2 regions of the Brachybacterium sp. GCM10030252 genome follow, and region 2 is predicted to be linked to the other one. Evidence: riboswitches for the same ligand, from Rfam matches in the RefSeq annotation. Region 2 holds a riboswitch; the other holds the start of a gene.
The links. A riboswitch is a leader RNA that binds a small molecule or an ion and turns the genes downstream of it on or off. The one in region 2 is predicted to bind thiamine pyrophosphate.
Positions count from the first base shown of each region.

Region 1: another riboswitch for thiamine pyrophosphate. It lies ahead of ACFQRJ_RS10125 (TenA family protein); the one in region 2 lies ahead of ACFQRJ_RS10980 (ECF transporter S component).

Region 1 is NZ_JBHTDM010000009.1:321,526-329,040, forward strand. It holds gene ACFQRJ_RS10115 (polysaccharide lyase family 1 protein) at 1-938, opposite strand, end outside; gene tenA (thiaminase II) at 1,246-1,908, opposite strand; gene ACFQRJ_RS10125 (TenA family protein) at 1,905-2,567, opposite strand; TPP riboswitch at 2,684-2,777, opposite strand; gene ACFQRJ_RS10130 (hypothetical protein) at 3,024-3,296, opposite strand; gene ACFQRJ_RS10135 (homocysteine S-methyltransferase family protein) at 3,525-4,571, opposite strand; gene ACFQRJ_RS10140 (MerR family transcriptional regulator) at 4,717-5,220, opposite strand; gene ACFQRJ_RS10145 (glycogen debranching N-terminal domain-containing protein) at 5,293-7,515, opposite strand, start outside.
Region 2 is NZ_JBHTDM010000010.1:123,258-130,772, forward strand. It holds gene ACFQRJ_RS10960 (alpha/beta fold hydrolase) at 1-496, shown strand, start outside; gene ACFQRJ_RS10965 (GNAT family N-acetyltransferase) at 507-1,043, shown strand; gene ACFQRJ_RS10970 (ankyrin repeat domain-containing protein) at 1,044-1,496, opposite strand; gene ACFQRJ_RS10975 (ATP-binding cassette domain-containing protein) at 1,506-3,602, opposite strand; gene ACFQRJ_RS10980 (ECF transporter S component) at 3,613-4,194, opposite strand; TPP riboswitch at 4,241-4,348, opposite strand; gene ACFQRJ_RS10985 (glycosyltransferase) at 4,383-4,949, opposite strand; gene ACFQRJ_RS10990 (M13 family metallopeptidase) at 4,969-7,014, opposite strand; gene ACFQRJ_RS10995 (hypothetical protein) at 7,064-7,515, opposite strand, start outside.

The DNA of each region.
Region 1 (7,515 bases), on a different contig from region 2:
AAGTGCTCTGCGTCGGGGATGACGAACAGGTTGTTGTAGACGTGGACAGCCCCGTAGCGGACGCGTGGGGCTCGCTCGGCGAGGTTCTCGAACCGGTTGTGATGGAAGGTCACGCGAAGCTTGCCCTCGTCCTCCGGCTTGCTGTCGCTGTTGCCGATCAGCACCGAGGTGCTCCCGTTCCTGATCGTGCTCCAGCTGACGGTGACCAGGTCTGCCTGATTGGTGATGTCGAGCAGGCCGTCGACCCGGTGGACCACGTCGCCGAAGATGGTTTCCTTGGGCTCGCCTGCGCGATACGGTCCGTCGATGGTCAGGTGATCGAGCCACACGTTCTTGGCGCCGATCAGACCGACGACGTCGAAACCCTCGGAGACCCACCCGTCCTGGTTGCGCTGCGGGAAGCAGTTCTCCATGCCGGTGAGCTCCAGGTTCCTCACGATGATGTTCTCGCCGCGCAGGATCAGACTCACACCGATCAGGCGTGCGTCGTCCTCACCGATGAGCGTGAGATTGCTCGGCAGGTCCAGCTGGATGCTGTTCAGCTGTGCCTGGTGGGAACGGTCGCGTGCGTCCTCGAGCGGTCCCTCCGGGTCACCGTCGTAGTGGGCCGGGTCGTACTCCTCGAGGTACGCCTCCAGGTCCCACGCGGGGTCGGCGTAGTCCTCGCACGTCAGCGCAGCCCCGTCGGGCCCCGTGTTCATGTCGATCGTGCCGCGGACCGTGATGATCACGGGCTCGTCGCCGGCTCGCTCGAGCGCGGAGATGAGTTCGGCCTTGGTCGTCACGGTGAACACCATGTCGCCGGCGGCGTCGGCACCTCCCGTGGTGCCGGCGCCGGCGGACCCCCAGCCGTCCCCGGCGCGCAGGGTCTCTCGCGCCGGGTCCTCGGGGCGCGCCTGCGCGGTGGTCGCGCCGACAGCAGTCAGGGGGGCAGCCACCGCTGCGGTGGTCAGGGCTTGCATCAAACGTCGGCGTCGTAGCACGGGCTCTCCTGAGTGTGGATTGCTGTCCTTCGAATGGACCGCCGTCGGCGGGGTCATTCGTCCGATCGCAGCGGGTTCGCCTCTCGGGTACGGCGACCACACAGGGGATGTCGTGGCAGAGCGCGGATCATCCTCGCGCCCTCGCGATGAGAAACCGGTTTCCCGCTGATCTTGGGTGCGACCATACTGTGCCGCTGGCCTCGTATCAACCCTCGATGGCGGGCGGGAACCGATTTCTGGCTGCCCGCCGCGGCGTGGCCCCTCACTCCACGGCGCCGTCCAGCGCCTGCTGCCAGAAGGCGGATTCGAGCCGGGTCGCGGTGCGGAACACCGTGGCCACCTCCTCGAATCGCTGCTCGGTGAGGGACCGCGCCGCCAGGACGTCGAGGTGGGCGATGGCGTCGCGCGCGGCCTGCTGGAACTCCTCGCTCGCGTACTCGGCGATCCAGTCGCGGTAGGGGTGCTCCGGCTGCTCCTCGAGGCGGGGAGCCAGACGGGCCCCGATCTCGGCGTACCCGATCGCGCACGGGGCGAGGGCCACATTCAGGTCGAGCTGGTCCCCGACCTGCCCGCTGTCCAGCACGTACCGGGTGTAGGCGACGGTGGCCTGCTTCTCGGGTGCGGCGTCCAGCTGCGAGCGATCGATGCCCCAGCTCGCGGTGAGCCGCACATGCAGCTCGGTCTCGGCCAGGGTCGTCGCGAGGGCATCGGCGGAGTGCTGGATGTCCTCGAGCCGTCGGCTCTTGAAGGCGGCCAGCGCGTTGGCCCGCGCGAACTGGACGAGGAACAGGTAGTCCTGGATCAGGTAGTCCTGGAATGCGGCGAGCGGCAGTGTGCCCGCGCCGAGCTGCTCGACGAACGGGTGGCGGGTGTAATCGTCCCAGTCGGGCAGGGCGGCGGACCTGAGATCGTCGAACAGGCTCATCGTGCCTCCCCGGTGAACGGGTGGAGGTAGGACTGCTCGAAGAAGTCGAGCTCGAGGGCGACGGTGCGCTCGAAGAACTCCCGGGCCCGCTCGGGGCTGCCGGGTCCTGCTGCGTCGAGCTCGGCGTGCAGGAAGTTCACGAAGCCGGCGAAGTCCGGGTTGTCGTGGAGGTCGATCCATTCGGAGTGGACGAAGCTGCTCGGCCGCGGGTCCGGAGCGGCGGCGGCCCAGTCGTGGTAGAGCCATTCGGTGACCACCAGCACGGCGAGGATCGCGGCATAGTCCCGGGTCTCGGCGGCTTCGCGGAAGATGGTGGTGAAGCCGGTGGTCGCCAGCGTGTCCGGGACGGTTGCGCGGTCGTGCTCGCTCACGCCCAGGGACTCGAACGCGCGCAGGAAGTAGGTGTTCTCGTCCCCGGCGACCTCGCCGACGAACTGCGACAGCCGCAGCCGGGCCTCGAACGTGGGGGCCTCGGCGATGCCGGCGCCCAGGAGCACCAGGAAGCTGTCGAGGAAGCGATGGTCCTGGATCAGGTATCCGGCCATCGCCTCGTCGGGGATCGACCCGTCGTGGAGCTCCGCCACGAAGCGGTGCTGGACGGCTCGGGTCCAGGTGGGTTCGCTGGCCTCACGGAGGTCGTCGGTGAAAGAGGTGGACATCGGGACTTCTCCTCGTCAGTCGATCCGTCCGGATGGGAGCTCCCGATCCGGTGACCCGGGGCCCGACCTCGAGGCGCGCTCGCGACGCGGCGAGCGGCGCAGTGACGCAGTGACGCAGTGCGACGTCATGACATCCCTCCGCGAGCGCTAACTCGATCAGGTTCGTCGGGTGTGATCTCAGCCCCTGGCGGGGCACCCCGTGTCGACGACGACCTTACCCCGACATAGCAGGAGCCGCCCCGGGACCGCGGCGTTGAGGCCGGGTCCCGGGGCGGCTGAGCGGGGCCGTGATCGCCCACGTCGGTCCCCGGAGGGTCACCGATCACGCGACGAGACTCCGCATGACCGAGGGGTCGGAGATCAAGCGATCAGGTGGGCCCACGGTCTCGCCGATCAGGTGGACCGACGGTCCTGCCGGTCAGCGAGCGGCGTCCCGCTCCTGCGGTCGGTCGCCGTTCACTCGGAGTCGAAGGCGCCGTCGTCGGCCCCGAAGGCACTGTCCTCGGAGCCGTCCTCACCGGTCGCCTCGGGGGCGTAGTCCTCGTCGAGCGGGACCTCGCGGCGCTGGTCGAGGACATCCGCTGGATCGGCGTAGGCGGAGGTGACGGAGCCGAGCTCCTCGGAGCCGAGGGCGTCCGTGGTCCCGTCGTCCGGCAGGGCATCGACCTCCTGGTCCAGGGCGTCCTCGAGCGGGGCCTCGGGGGAGTGCTCGTGCGGCGTGCTGGTCATCGTCCTGCTCCTTTCCTCCGGTGGTGTCCGGTCACTGGCAGTATCCGATATTCCGCGCCGATGATCGACTGCTCCGGCCCGCGATCGCTGGAAGCTCAAGCCCTCGCGCCGGGCGGAGCCCCGAGCGACGTCGGGCCGAGTCCCGAGCTCTTCGGGCCGAGTCCCGAACTCTTCGGGCGGAGCCCGGAGCCTCGTCGGGCCGGACCCGTACCTGCCCGGGGCCGACGCTCAGGCGCGCGAGCCCAGGCCGACGATGTGCTCCGGGAGACGCTCGTTGCTGCCGTACATGAAGTGGTTCTCCATGCGCTCGGAGTAGCGGCTCGCCTCGGTGGTGCGGCCGACGGCCTCGGCGACCTCGCGGATGTGGATCGGGGCTGCGCCGCAGCACACCCCGAGGTAGTTCACGCCCAGCTCCAGCGCCTCACGGGCGAAGGCGCTGATCTCGTAGCGGTTGGTCAGCAGGGGGTCCAGGGCGGTGGGGAAGGTGCGCCCGTGCGGGGAGGGCACGGCCGCGGCGGGATCGGAGAGGTTGAAGAACGTCGGCTCCTCCTCCGTGGTGCGGTACGGGATCGGCAGAGCGCCCACGTGGCAGTCCACGGCCTCGCGGATCTCGCGCAGCCACGGCAGCATCGTCGCCGGCCCGCGGAAGCAGTTCAGCCCCACCACGTCGGCCCCGGCCTGCTCGAGGCGCTGTGCGGTCTCGACGATCCCGGCGCCCTCGGCCATCTCCTGGAACGCCATCGGGGCGAGAGTGATCACCACGGGCAGGCCGGAGGCCTTGGCGACCTCGAGCGCGGTCAGCGCCTCCTCGGCGTAGTAGAAGGTCTCGCCGACGATGAGGTCGGCCCCTTCCTCGACGGCCCAGCCGACCATCTCCTCGAACATGCCTCGGACCTCGCGCTGCGTCGTGGTGTCCGCCGGGTCCCAGATGTTGGAGTTGGAGATGTTGCCGGCGACGAGATTGCCCGGGACGGCGTCGGCGACCTCGCGGGCGATCTGCAGAGCGGACCGGTTCAGGGGCTCGAGGAGGTCCTCCTTGCCGATGACGCGCATCTTCTCGCGGTGGCCGTTGTAGGTGAAGGCCTCGACGATGTCGGAGCCGGCGCGCTGGAAGTCCACATGCAGGGTGCGCAGCGCCTCGGGGTGCTCGAGGGCGACCTCGGGCACGAACTCGCCGGCGGTCAGGTAGCCGCGCCGTTCGAGCTCGAAGAGGAAGCCCTCGGCGCAGATGACGGTGCCGGCATCGAGGCGTTCGGTCAGGTGGTTGCGGGTCATGGCGTGCCCTCGTCGTCGCGGTTCCAGTGGTGGCCGCTGGTGACTGTATCCGTGCCTCGTGGTGGGCCGTATGGGTTGTGGCGATCTGTGAACGCGCACGATGCCGGGGCGCCAGGGCAGGGGTGGCCTCCTCGGCGGTGCCGGGTCATGGCCGCGGCTGGTCGCCCTGTGTTCCCTCGTCGCCCGCGTCCTTCTCCTCGCCGCCGCCCTGTGGCCCGTCACCCCGTGACTCGTCGCCCTGTGGACCCTCCCCGGCGGCGACGTCCGCCTGGCCGGCCTCAGCAGTCCCCAGTCGATCCTCGAGCTCCTCGACGCGGCGGCGCAGAGCGAGCACCCGCCGCACGCCGGGCAGCGTGACGCCCTCCCGGGTCAGGTCGACGATCTCGCGCAGCTGCGCGATCTCGCGGCGCGAGTAGCGGCGCTGGCCTCCGTCCGAGCGGTCGGGGGAGACGAAGTCCTCGTCGTCGAGCCGTCGCAGCGTGGCGGGCTGGACGCCGATCAGCTCCGCCGTCTGTCCGATCGTGTAGAACGGCGCATCCTCCCCACCGTGGGGGAGGAGCGGGTCCTCCTGCGGACCTGCGTACGCGGCGCTCGCGGCGGAGCCGGGATCCTCCGCGCGCCGCTGCGCCGATCGCCCTGTTCGCGTCATGATCAACTCTCCGGTGTTCTCGCGCGGGATCGCCGGGACGGCGATCGGCGGGACCGCGGGGCCGGCCGCCGGTCACCCCTGCGCTCGAGCGTGCTCCTCCTGTCGGATGCCGGCGGGCAGGCCGTCGACCGATACAGCATAGGCGTCGGCCGCGACTGTGAGCTCGCCACCGGCCACGGGCAGGCCCTGGAGGCTCGCCCGACCCACGGAGGCGGGGGTGGGAGCCGCGACGAACCGCCCGCCGGGGACGTCAGCCTCCAGGCCGAGGGCGATGCGCAGCATCTCGAAGGGGGTCGCGGCGGCCCATGCCTGGGGCGAGCAGGAGGTGGGGTAGGGCACGGGCATCGGCGCTTCCTGGCGGGAGAAGCCGCAGAACAGCTCGGGCAGGCGCCCGTCGAACGCCTCCAGGGCGTCCAGCAGCCCGTCCACCACCGCGGTGGCCGCATCCCGTCGGCCGTAGCGCGCCATGCCCGCGGCTCCCAGCACCGTGTCGTGAGGCCACACCGAGCCGTTGTGGTAGCTGGCCGGGTTGTAGCGCAGGGCCGCGGACGAGAGCGTGCGGATCCCGAAGCCCGTGAACATCTCCGGCTCCAGCAGGCGGTCGATGACCCGGTCCGCGACCGATTCCTCCACGATCCCGCTGAGCAGGCAGTGGCCGATATTGGAGGAGAGCACGCGCACGGGTCGCTTGGCGCCGTCCAGCGCCATCGCGTAGAAGCCCAGATCCTCCTGCCAGAACGCGTCGTGGAAGCGCGCCTTCAGGGCGGCGGCGCGCTCCCGCAGCTGCTCGGCGCGCTGCTGCTCGCCCCAGATCTCGAACAGCACCGCACCTGCGAGGAAGGCCGCGTAGCAGTAGCCCTGCACCTCGGCCAGGGCGATCGGGGTGCTCACCTCGTGGCCGTGCTCGTCGCAGATCGAATCCAGGCTGTCCTTCCATCCCTGGTTCTGGAGGCCGCGATCGGTGGCGCGCTGGTACTCGACGAACCCGTCCCCGTCGCGATCGCCGTACTCCTGGATCCAGGTCAGCGCCGCCTCCACGGCCGGCCGCAGCTGATCGATCTCGGTGCGGGGCACGCCCCACTGCGCGGCGCGTCCGACCAGCGCGACGAACAGGGGCGTGGAGTCGATGGAGCCGTAGTAGATGCCGTCCCCGCCGGGGGCGAGCGAGAGGTCCGCGCCCAGGCGCACCTCGTGCAGGATCCTGCCGGGCTCCTCCTCGCGCATCGCCGAGACCTCGCGTCCCTGCAGCCGGGCCAGGGTGCGCAGCGTCCCCATCGTCAGCCCGGGCGTGTACGGCAGCATCATCCAGCTGGTCAGCAGCGAGTCGCGCCCGAACAGCGCCATGAACCACGGTGCGCCCGCGGCGACTGCGTCGTCCTCGGGATGATCGGGGTCCTTGATCCGCAGCGCCCCCAGATCCTGGCGGCTGATCGCCAGAGCCTGCTCCAGCACGCTGGAGTCGACCTCGATCCGCGGGGAGGAGTCCGTCCAGCCGCGCATCCGCTGCGCCGGCTCGGTCGCGGAGATCGGCCGGTCCAGCGGGAACGAGGCGCTCAGCTCCGTGCCGTCGACCTCCGGCAGCACCTCGACGCTCCCGTGCCAGCTCTCCCCGGCGCCCACCACGATCCGGAACATCAGGGCACGGTGGCCGGGCTGGGCGCCGGGAGCCGAGATCCGCACCCCGCGGCCGCCGACGCTGTCCGAGCGCAGACGCAGCCCGTCGGGCAGTCGTTCCGCCGAGGGCGGCCGGGCCGACGTGGGCCGGCGGTCCTTGACCTCGAAGAGCCCGGCGAAGTCGGCGTCGACCAGGATCTCGAGGTCGAGGCCGGCGGCCTCCATGGCGTGGTTGGTGACCGTGAGGTCCTCCCGCATGCCGCGGCCGATCAGTCGATGGCGCTCGACCACGATGGTCGGCTCGACCTGTCCCGGCCGGGTCGGTGCCCGGCCGATGAAGCGGGCCGCGTACGGCTCGCCGGGCAGCACGCTGAGCGGTTCGACGGGGGCGCCGTCGATACGCAGCTCCCAGCTCGAGACGATGCGGGTGTCCCGGACGAACAGACCGTGCGCCTCGTGCGGCCGGATGTCACCACCGGTGTCCGAGACGCAGAAGGAGCTGCCCTCCACCAGGGTCACGGAGGACCGGGTCTGGGGGATCACCCCGCTGCCGCGGGGCCGGGCGCGATCGGCTGCCGGGGCGCGGGGAGCGGGGCGCGCGGCGCTCTCGTCCGCGCCGGCCGCATCCGGGGTCTCGAGCGTTGCCGGGGTCGCGGGTGTCGCGGGGTGCTCGAGGGACTC
Region 2 (7,515 bases):
ACTGGTCGAGGCCTACCGTCGTCTGCTCGAGGGCGACGAACCCGATCTCGTCGACGCCGCGGCCGAGGCCTGGATGACCTGGGAGGACGAGCACATCCGCATCGGCACCGGCTCCACCGAGATCGCGACTCCGCCCGCGGATCTCACCGACGAGCAGCGACGTGAGCGCCGTACCTTCGCCCGCCTCGTCACCCACTACTGGGCCCACGACGGGTTCGTCGCCGACTGGGCCGCGCGCTGGGGCGGCGTGCCGGGTGCCGGCCTGCTGGGCGGTATGGGCCGCTTGGCCGGCGTCCCGGGCGTGCTGATCCACGGCCGACGCGACGTCTCCGGCCCCGCCGTGACCGCCTGGGAGCTGCATCGTGCCTGGCCGGGCAGCGAACTGGTGATCATCGAGGACGAGGGCCACGGTGGGCCGCGGATGGTCGAGCAGTGGCGGGCCGCCGTCGCGCGACTGGCGGCGACGGCGGGAATGCCGCAAGCTCCCGAGCAGTAATGTGGTGACCATGCCTGAACCCGTGATCCATCCAGCGGCGTCGGCTCCGGACCCGGAGACCGGCGCCGTGCTGCGACGCTCCGTCGTGCCCGACATCGACCCCCGCACGCTCTACCTGCTCGCGAAGCTCCGCCAGGACGTCTTCACCATGGAGCAGAAGGCCACCGACCCGGACCTCGACGGTCGCGACCTCGAGGCCACGACCACCCTTCTGTGGATCGAGGTGCCCGGGCCGGAGGCCGAGGCCGCCGGGCTGGAGCGCGAACCCGCCGCGCACATCCGCGTCCTCCACGAACCCGGCGGCGTGCTGCGCATCGGCCGGCTCGCCGTGCGGGCCGCGAACCGTCGCGACGGCTTCGGGCGCCGCATCATGCGCGCGGCGCTGGACGTGGCCCGCGAGCAGGCGCCGCAGGCCGAGGTGCACATCGACGCCCAGGCCTACCTCGAGACGTGGTACCAGTCGATGGGCTACGAGACCGTCGGCGGCCTGTTCATGGAGGCAGGCATCGAGCACGTGCCGATGGTCTACCGCCATCCGGCGGACTGATCAGTCCTCGCGTCGGGCCGCGTGCTCCTCGATCAGCGTGATCATCTCGCCGCGCTCGAAGAACCGGGCCGTCTCCAGCGCGTCCGGGGAGCCCAGGCCCGGGTCCGCCCCGGCCTCCAGCAGTGCCACGGCGACGTCCGTGTAGCCCTTGAACGCGGCCCCGGCCAGCGGGGACTGACGGCGGTCGTTCAGCAGGTCGACGTCGGCCCCGCGGGCGGCGAGCTCACGCACCAGCTCGGCGTGGCCGTGGTAGGCGGCGAGCATGAGGGCGCTGTTGCCGGAGGCGTCGCGCAGGTTGGCGGGGGCGCCCCGGTCGATCAGCGGCAGCAGGCCGTCACCGTCCCCGCGCCGAGCGGCGTCGAGCATCGAGTTGGCCAGGGCGATCACCTCCTCGTCCTCGGAGGCGGGCACGTCGGGCCGGGTGGAGGGCTGGGGCTGGATGTCGTCGTTCACGCTGCCAGGCTAGACCAGCAGCTCCGCGATCGCGGGCCAGATCAGCAGCGCCACCGCGATCGCCGCGCCGAGCACGTCGGCCGGCCCGAACCGGCTGGGTTCGGCCCAGGTGCGCCGCGTCGCGGTCGCGAAGCCGCGGGCATCCATCGCCAGCGCCTGCTGCTCGGCGCTGCGCAGGGTGTCGACCAGCAGGGCGAGCGTCGCCCCGGCCAGCAGCCGCGGCGAGGCGGCCGTGCCCAGCCCGCGCTGGATCCGGGTGCGCAGGATGATCTCCCACTGCCGCCCGAGGTGCCCGACTCGCACCAGCGCGACCACGGAGGCCGCGACCGGCCTGGCGGGCAGTCTCAGCCGGCCTCCGAGGGCGTCGCCGAGGGCGGTCACCTCCACGCTGCCCAGGGCCAGCACCCCCGGCGCGACGAACATCATGATCCGGGCCGCCTCCTTCAGCCCCAGCAGCCAGGCGTCCCCGGACAGCGCCGGCGCGTCCCCGAGCAGGGCGGTGGTCCAGGCCAGCCCGGCGGCCGAGAGCAGGATCGGGGTCAGCCGCAGCGCCGCGCCGCGCAGCGTGCGCACCGCCAGTGGGCCCAGCAGCACCAGCGGCAGCAGCGCGAGCAGACCGCCCTGCCAGGTCTGGACCGCGAACGAGCCGATGGCGGCGAGGATCCCGATCAGGCAGAGGGTCAGCGGGTTCAGGGCGTCAGCCGGGATCCGGCGGCGCGGCGGGGGAGGAACCCCGTGCTCTGAACCCGGCAGCTCGATCCGGTGATCGGCCCGGGCGATGAGCTCGGGGTCGTGGGTCGCGGCCAGCACCGCGCAGCCGCGCGCGGCGGCCTCCTCGAGCAGGTCCAGCACGGCGCCGCGGCGGCGCGCGTCCAGCCCGACCGTCGGCTCGTCGAGGACCAGCAGGTCGGGCTGCTGGGCGAGGGCGGCCGCGAGTGCGGTGCGGCGCTGCTCCCCGCCGGCGAGCCGATAGGGGTTGGCCCCGGCGAGATGGGCGAGGCCGGCGCGCTCCAGGAGCTCGTCCGCGAGGTGCTCGTCGTCGGCCCACGGAGAGGCCAGCAGCTCCTCGCGCACGGTGGCGGCGACGAACGAGTGCTCCGGATCCTGGGGGACGACGGCGATGCGCTCGCGATCCGGGCGCCGGACGGTGCCGGTCGCGGGGCGCATCGCCCCCAGCAGGGCGCGGACGACGGTCGTCTTGCCGGCGCCGCTGGGCCCGGTCAGCACCGTCAGCTGCCCGGCCCGCGCCTCCAGGCCGACGGGGATCGTGACGCCCCGGCGCGGCACGGTGACCTCCTCGAGGGAGGCGACCACCGTCCCGGGATCGCTCCCGCTCGGACGCCGCGGAGACGGGCCGGCATCCGGCGGCGCCTCCCGCCCCGCCAGCACTCCGGCCTCCTCGAGCAGGTCGCTCTGGGCGGCCAGCACCGTCCGCGGGTCCCCGTCGGCGAGGATCCGGGCCTGCTCGCCGAGGACCACCAGGCGGTCCACGTGATCCAGCCAGGGCTCGATCCGGTGCTCCGCGACGACCAGGGTGCGGCCCTCGGCGCTGGCCAGGATCGCCGAGCGCACCTGCTGGGCGGTCTCGGCGTCGAGCATGCTCGTGGGTTCGTCCAGCAGCAGCATGTCCGGGCCGAGCGCGAGGGCGCCGGCCAGGGCGACGCGCTGCTGCTGCCCGCCGGAGGCCTCCAGCGGGCCGCGCGACGGCTCCAGGTCCACCTGCGCGGCATCCAGCGCCGCCGCGGCCCGCCGGTGGACCTCCGGCCGGGGCAGGGCCGCGTTCTCGGGCCCGAAGGCGACATCGCGGCCCACGGTCGCGGCCACCAGCGCGTGCGCGGGATTCTGCAGCAGCAGGCCGCGCTCACCGGGCCGGGACGAGACCGCCATGTGCCCCGAGAGCTCGCCGGCCTCCTCATCGAGAAGACCGGCGAGGGCGCGCAGCACCGTCGATTTCCCGCTGCCGCTCGCGCCGGCGAGCAGCACGCGCTGACCGGCGGGGATGCTCAGGTCGAGGTCGGCGACCGTCGGCTCCCGCCGCGAGTTCGGGCGCCAGCTGACCCGGGACAGCGCAAGCGCGGCCCCGGCGGCGGACTCCCTGGTTCTCACGCCGCAGTCCTCACGCCGCGGCGGCGCGGGCGTGCTCCCGTCCCGCGGCGAGCGAATCCACCGCGCCGGTGGCCACCAGGGCACGGGTCGCGGCCCAGCCCAGGCCGCCGCCCAGCGCGGCGCCGGAGACGAGGAAGAACCCGAGCAGGATCAGGGCGAAGGGCCAGCTCATCTCGGGGTAGTAGGCGAAGCGCTCCCAGATCCATTCCAGGCCGCCGGCGAGGACTCCGCCGAGGACGGCCACCGGGAGCGTGAAGCGGCGGTACGCGGTCAGCGCGACGGCGAGCTCGACGCCACCGCCCTGCAGCAGCCCGGAGACCACGGTGCCCCAGCCCCACTGGCCGCCCAGCAGCATCTCGAGGCATGCCGCGATCATCTCGGCCAGCAGCGCCGCGCCGGGCTTGCGGACGATCAGGGCGGCGAGGACGGCGGGCAGGAACCAGATGCCCACCAGCAGACCCTCGGCGGGGCGGAACGCCATCGTCAGCGGGCTGATCAGGGTGTAGAGCTGGCCGTACCCCAGGAACGCGACGCCGAAGGCTGCCCCGATCATGACGGTGACCAGCAGATCAATGGTGCGAAAGCGTGTCATCACTTCTCCTTCCTCTCACGGAAGGGGCGCACGGCATCATCGATGCCGCACGGATATCCCGACTCCCTACGCCGGTGTGAACCGGATCAGGTTCGAGGGTCTGCGCAGGTTCGCGCACTCTCAGCACCCCGTTGGTGCTCCCCTGTCAGTGGATGACCGGCACTCAGGATACTCCCTCGGCGGTGGCGTCAGCGCCGCGCCCGGATCGCCTGGTCGATGGCCGCGGCCGTCGCCTCGGGGTCCTCGGGCGTCAGCAGATACCCGGTGCCCTCGCGGCCGACGATCTCGACCATGGTCCCCGGCCGGGTGACGACCATGCGGTAGGACTGCCGCGCCTCACCGCCGGTCAGCAGCTTCCGGTCGCCGACGGGCCGCAGCTCCTCGGGCCGGGCGGGGATCACCATGCCGCGGCGCCATCCGTAGCCGCCGAGGCTCGCCCCGACGGCCGGCTGCGGCACGATGCGGTACTGGACGGTGCGGAAGCCGGCCAGCGGCCACGTCGGGCGCGGGAGGAACCCGCCGAGGCTCACCGTGAGGCCGCGGTCGTCGACGATGAAGCGCGTGTGCTGGCCCATCCAGGTCCACAGCGCCAGCAGGGCGAACACCCCGGCGGCCGGCGGCACGGCGGCCACGAGGCCGCGCTGGGCCAGCACCAGCGCCAGGACCGCACCGAACAGCAGGGTCAGGGCGATGCGGGTCCACCCGACCCAGGAGGGCCTGGTGGTGCCGACGTAGAATGGCGCCTCGGGCCTCACGGGATCCTCACCGTCGTGCTCACCAGATCGACACCCGCTCCTCGGGGGCGCGGTACATCCCGTCGCCCTCGCGCACGCCGAAGGCGCTGTGGAACTCGTCGAGATGGCCGGCGACCGTGTTGCAGCGGAACTCCATCGGCGCGTGCGGGTCCACCGCGAGCCGGCGGATCGCCTCCTGCGTGCGGTTCTTGCCCCGCCACACCGTCGCCCAGGACAGGAAGATGCGCTGCAGACCGGTGTACCCGTCCAGTTCGGCCGCGGCCTCCTCGGCGGACCGGCTGGCCAGGTACGCCTTCACGGCGATGGAGAGACCGCCGAGGTCGCCGATGTTCTCGCCGATGGTGAGGGCGCCGTTGACGCGGTGGGAGTCGTCGAGGTCGCGCGGGGAGAGCTCGGAATACTGGGCGATGAGGGCGGCGGCGCGGTCGTCGAAGGCCTGACGGTCCTCGGCCGTCCACCAGGTGACCAGGTTGCCGTCCCCGTCGTACTTCGAGCCCTGGTCGTCGAAGCCGTGGCCGACCTCGTGGCCGATGACCGCGCCGATGCCGCCGAAGTTCACGGCGTCCTCCGCCTCGCCGTCGAAGAACGGCGGCTGCAGGATGGCGGCGGGGAAGACGATCTCGTTGCGCCCGGGGTTGTAGTAGGCGTTGACCGTCTGCGGCGTCATGTGCCACTCGGTCTCGTCGATGGGGCCGCCGACCTTGGCGTACTCGTAGTCGGCGTCGAAGCGGCGTGCGGCGCGCGCGGTGGCGACCAGGTCGCCGGGGACCACCTCGAGCCCGTCGTACTCGCGCCAGCGCTCGGGGTAGCCGATCTTGGGGGTGAACTTCTCGAGCTTGGCCAGCGCCTTCTCCCGGGTGGCCGGCGTCATCCACTCCAGGGTCCCGATCGAGCTGCGGTAGGCCTCCAGCAGAGCATCGACCAGTGCGGTCATGCGCTCCTTGTGGGCCGGCGGGAAGTGGCGGTCGACGTACTCGCGGCCGACGGCGAAGCCCACGGCGCCCTCGACGAAAGCGACGCCGCGCTTCCAGCGCTCGCGCAGCTCCTCGGCGCCGGAGAGCACCTTCCCGAAGAAGGCGAAGTCCTCCTCGACGATGGCCGCGGGCAGGTAGGGGGCGTACGAGGAGACGGCGTGGAGGGCCAGCCAGGTGCGCAGCACGGCGAGGTCCTCGCCGGCCAGCAGCTCGGCAGCGGCGGAGACGAACTCGGGCTGGCCGACCGAGACCACGTCGAAGACCGATTCCGGGGCTCCGGTGCCCTCGATGTAGGCGGTCCAGGGGAAGGCAGGGGCCAGCTCGCGGCGCTGCGCCTCGTCCATCGGGTTGTAGGACTTCTCGCGGTCGCGCAGGCGCACGACGTCGACGTGGCATCCGGCCAGGCGGGTCTCGAAGTCCATCACCGCGGTGGCCTGTGCGTCCGCATCGCCCTCGACCAGGCCCTCGCGGCCGGGCAGGCCGGTCAGGCGGGCGAGAGCGGCCAGGTGCTCGGTGTAGGCCTCGCGGATCTGCCCGTAGTGCTCCTCGCGGTAGTAGGACTCATCGGGCAGGCCGAGCCCGCCCTGATGCAGTTTGACCTGGTAGCTGGAGGAATCGTGGTCGTCGGTCCACACGTAGGCCAGCAGGGCGCTCGCGCCCGAATCCGGGGCGGCCATGGTGCGGGTGATGGCCTCGAGGTCGTCGGCCGCGGTGATGGCGCTCAGCATGTCCTCGAGGGGCGCGGTACCGGCCGCCTCGATCGCCTCGGTGTCCATGAACATGCGGTACAGCGCGCCGACGCGGCCGCGGTCGGTGACGGGTGCTCCCTCGGCGGCCCCGTCCCCGGTCCCCGCCGCCTGCTCGACCTCTGCCGCCGCCTGCTCGACGATCTCCCGCACCCGCTCCTCGGAGAGGTCGCGCAGCTGATGGAAGGCTCCGTCGCTGGAGCGGTCCGCCGGGATCCGGTGCTCGCGCAGCCATCGCCCGTTGACGTGGCCGAAGAGGTCGTCCTGGAGGCGGATGCCCGGATCGACCTGGTCGAGGACGAGGCCGGAGTTCACGGTGGTCTCGGACGAGGGGGCAGTGGTCATCATCGCTCCTGCGGGATCGGACGGAGGGGACAGGTGTGGGGGTGCGCCGTCAGGGGGTCGCCAGACCCAGCGAGGCGAGGGCGAGGGTCAGCAGGCCGATCACGAGCGGGGCGTACGCCCAGGGGGACCGGGAGCGCTGCGCCGGCGGCCGGCGCTGGATGACCAGGGTGGACAGGCCCGAGCCGACGGAGAGGACCGCGGTGCCGATGGCGAGGACCGGGGACATGATCACCAGGGCGGTCGCTCCCACCTGGAAGGCCACGGTGCCGATCACGTCCAGCAGCCGCATGATCACGGTGGAGCGGGCGCCGACGCGTCCTGCGAGCAGCGTCGAGACGGCGTCCTCGGACCATTGCGAGGGGCGCGCGATGCGGCGACGGGTCGCGACCGTCTGCACCGTGGCCAGGGCCAGCCACACGATGGCCGCGCCCGCGCCGACCCACACGCCGAGCTCGGCGCGGATGTCCGCCGGCCACAGCAGCATCGCCAGCAGCACCGCGG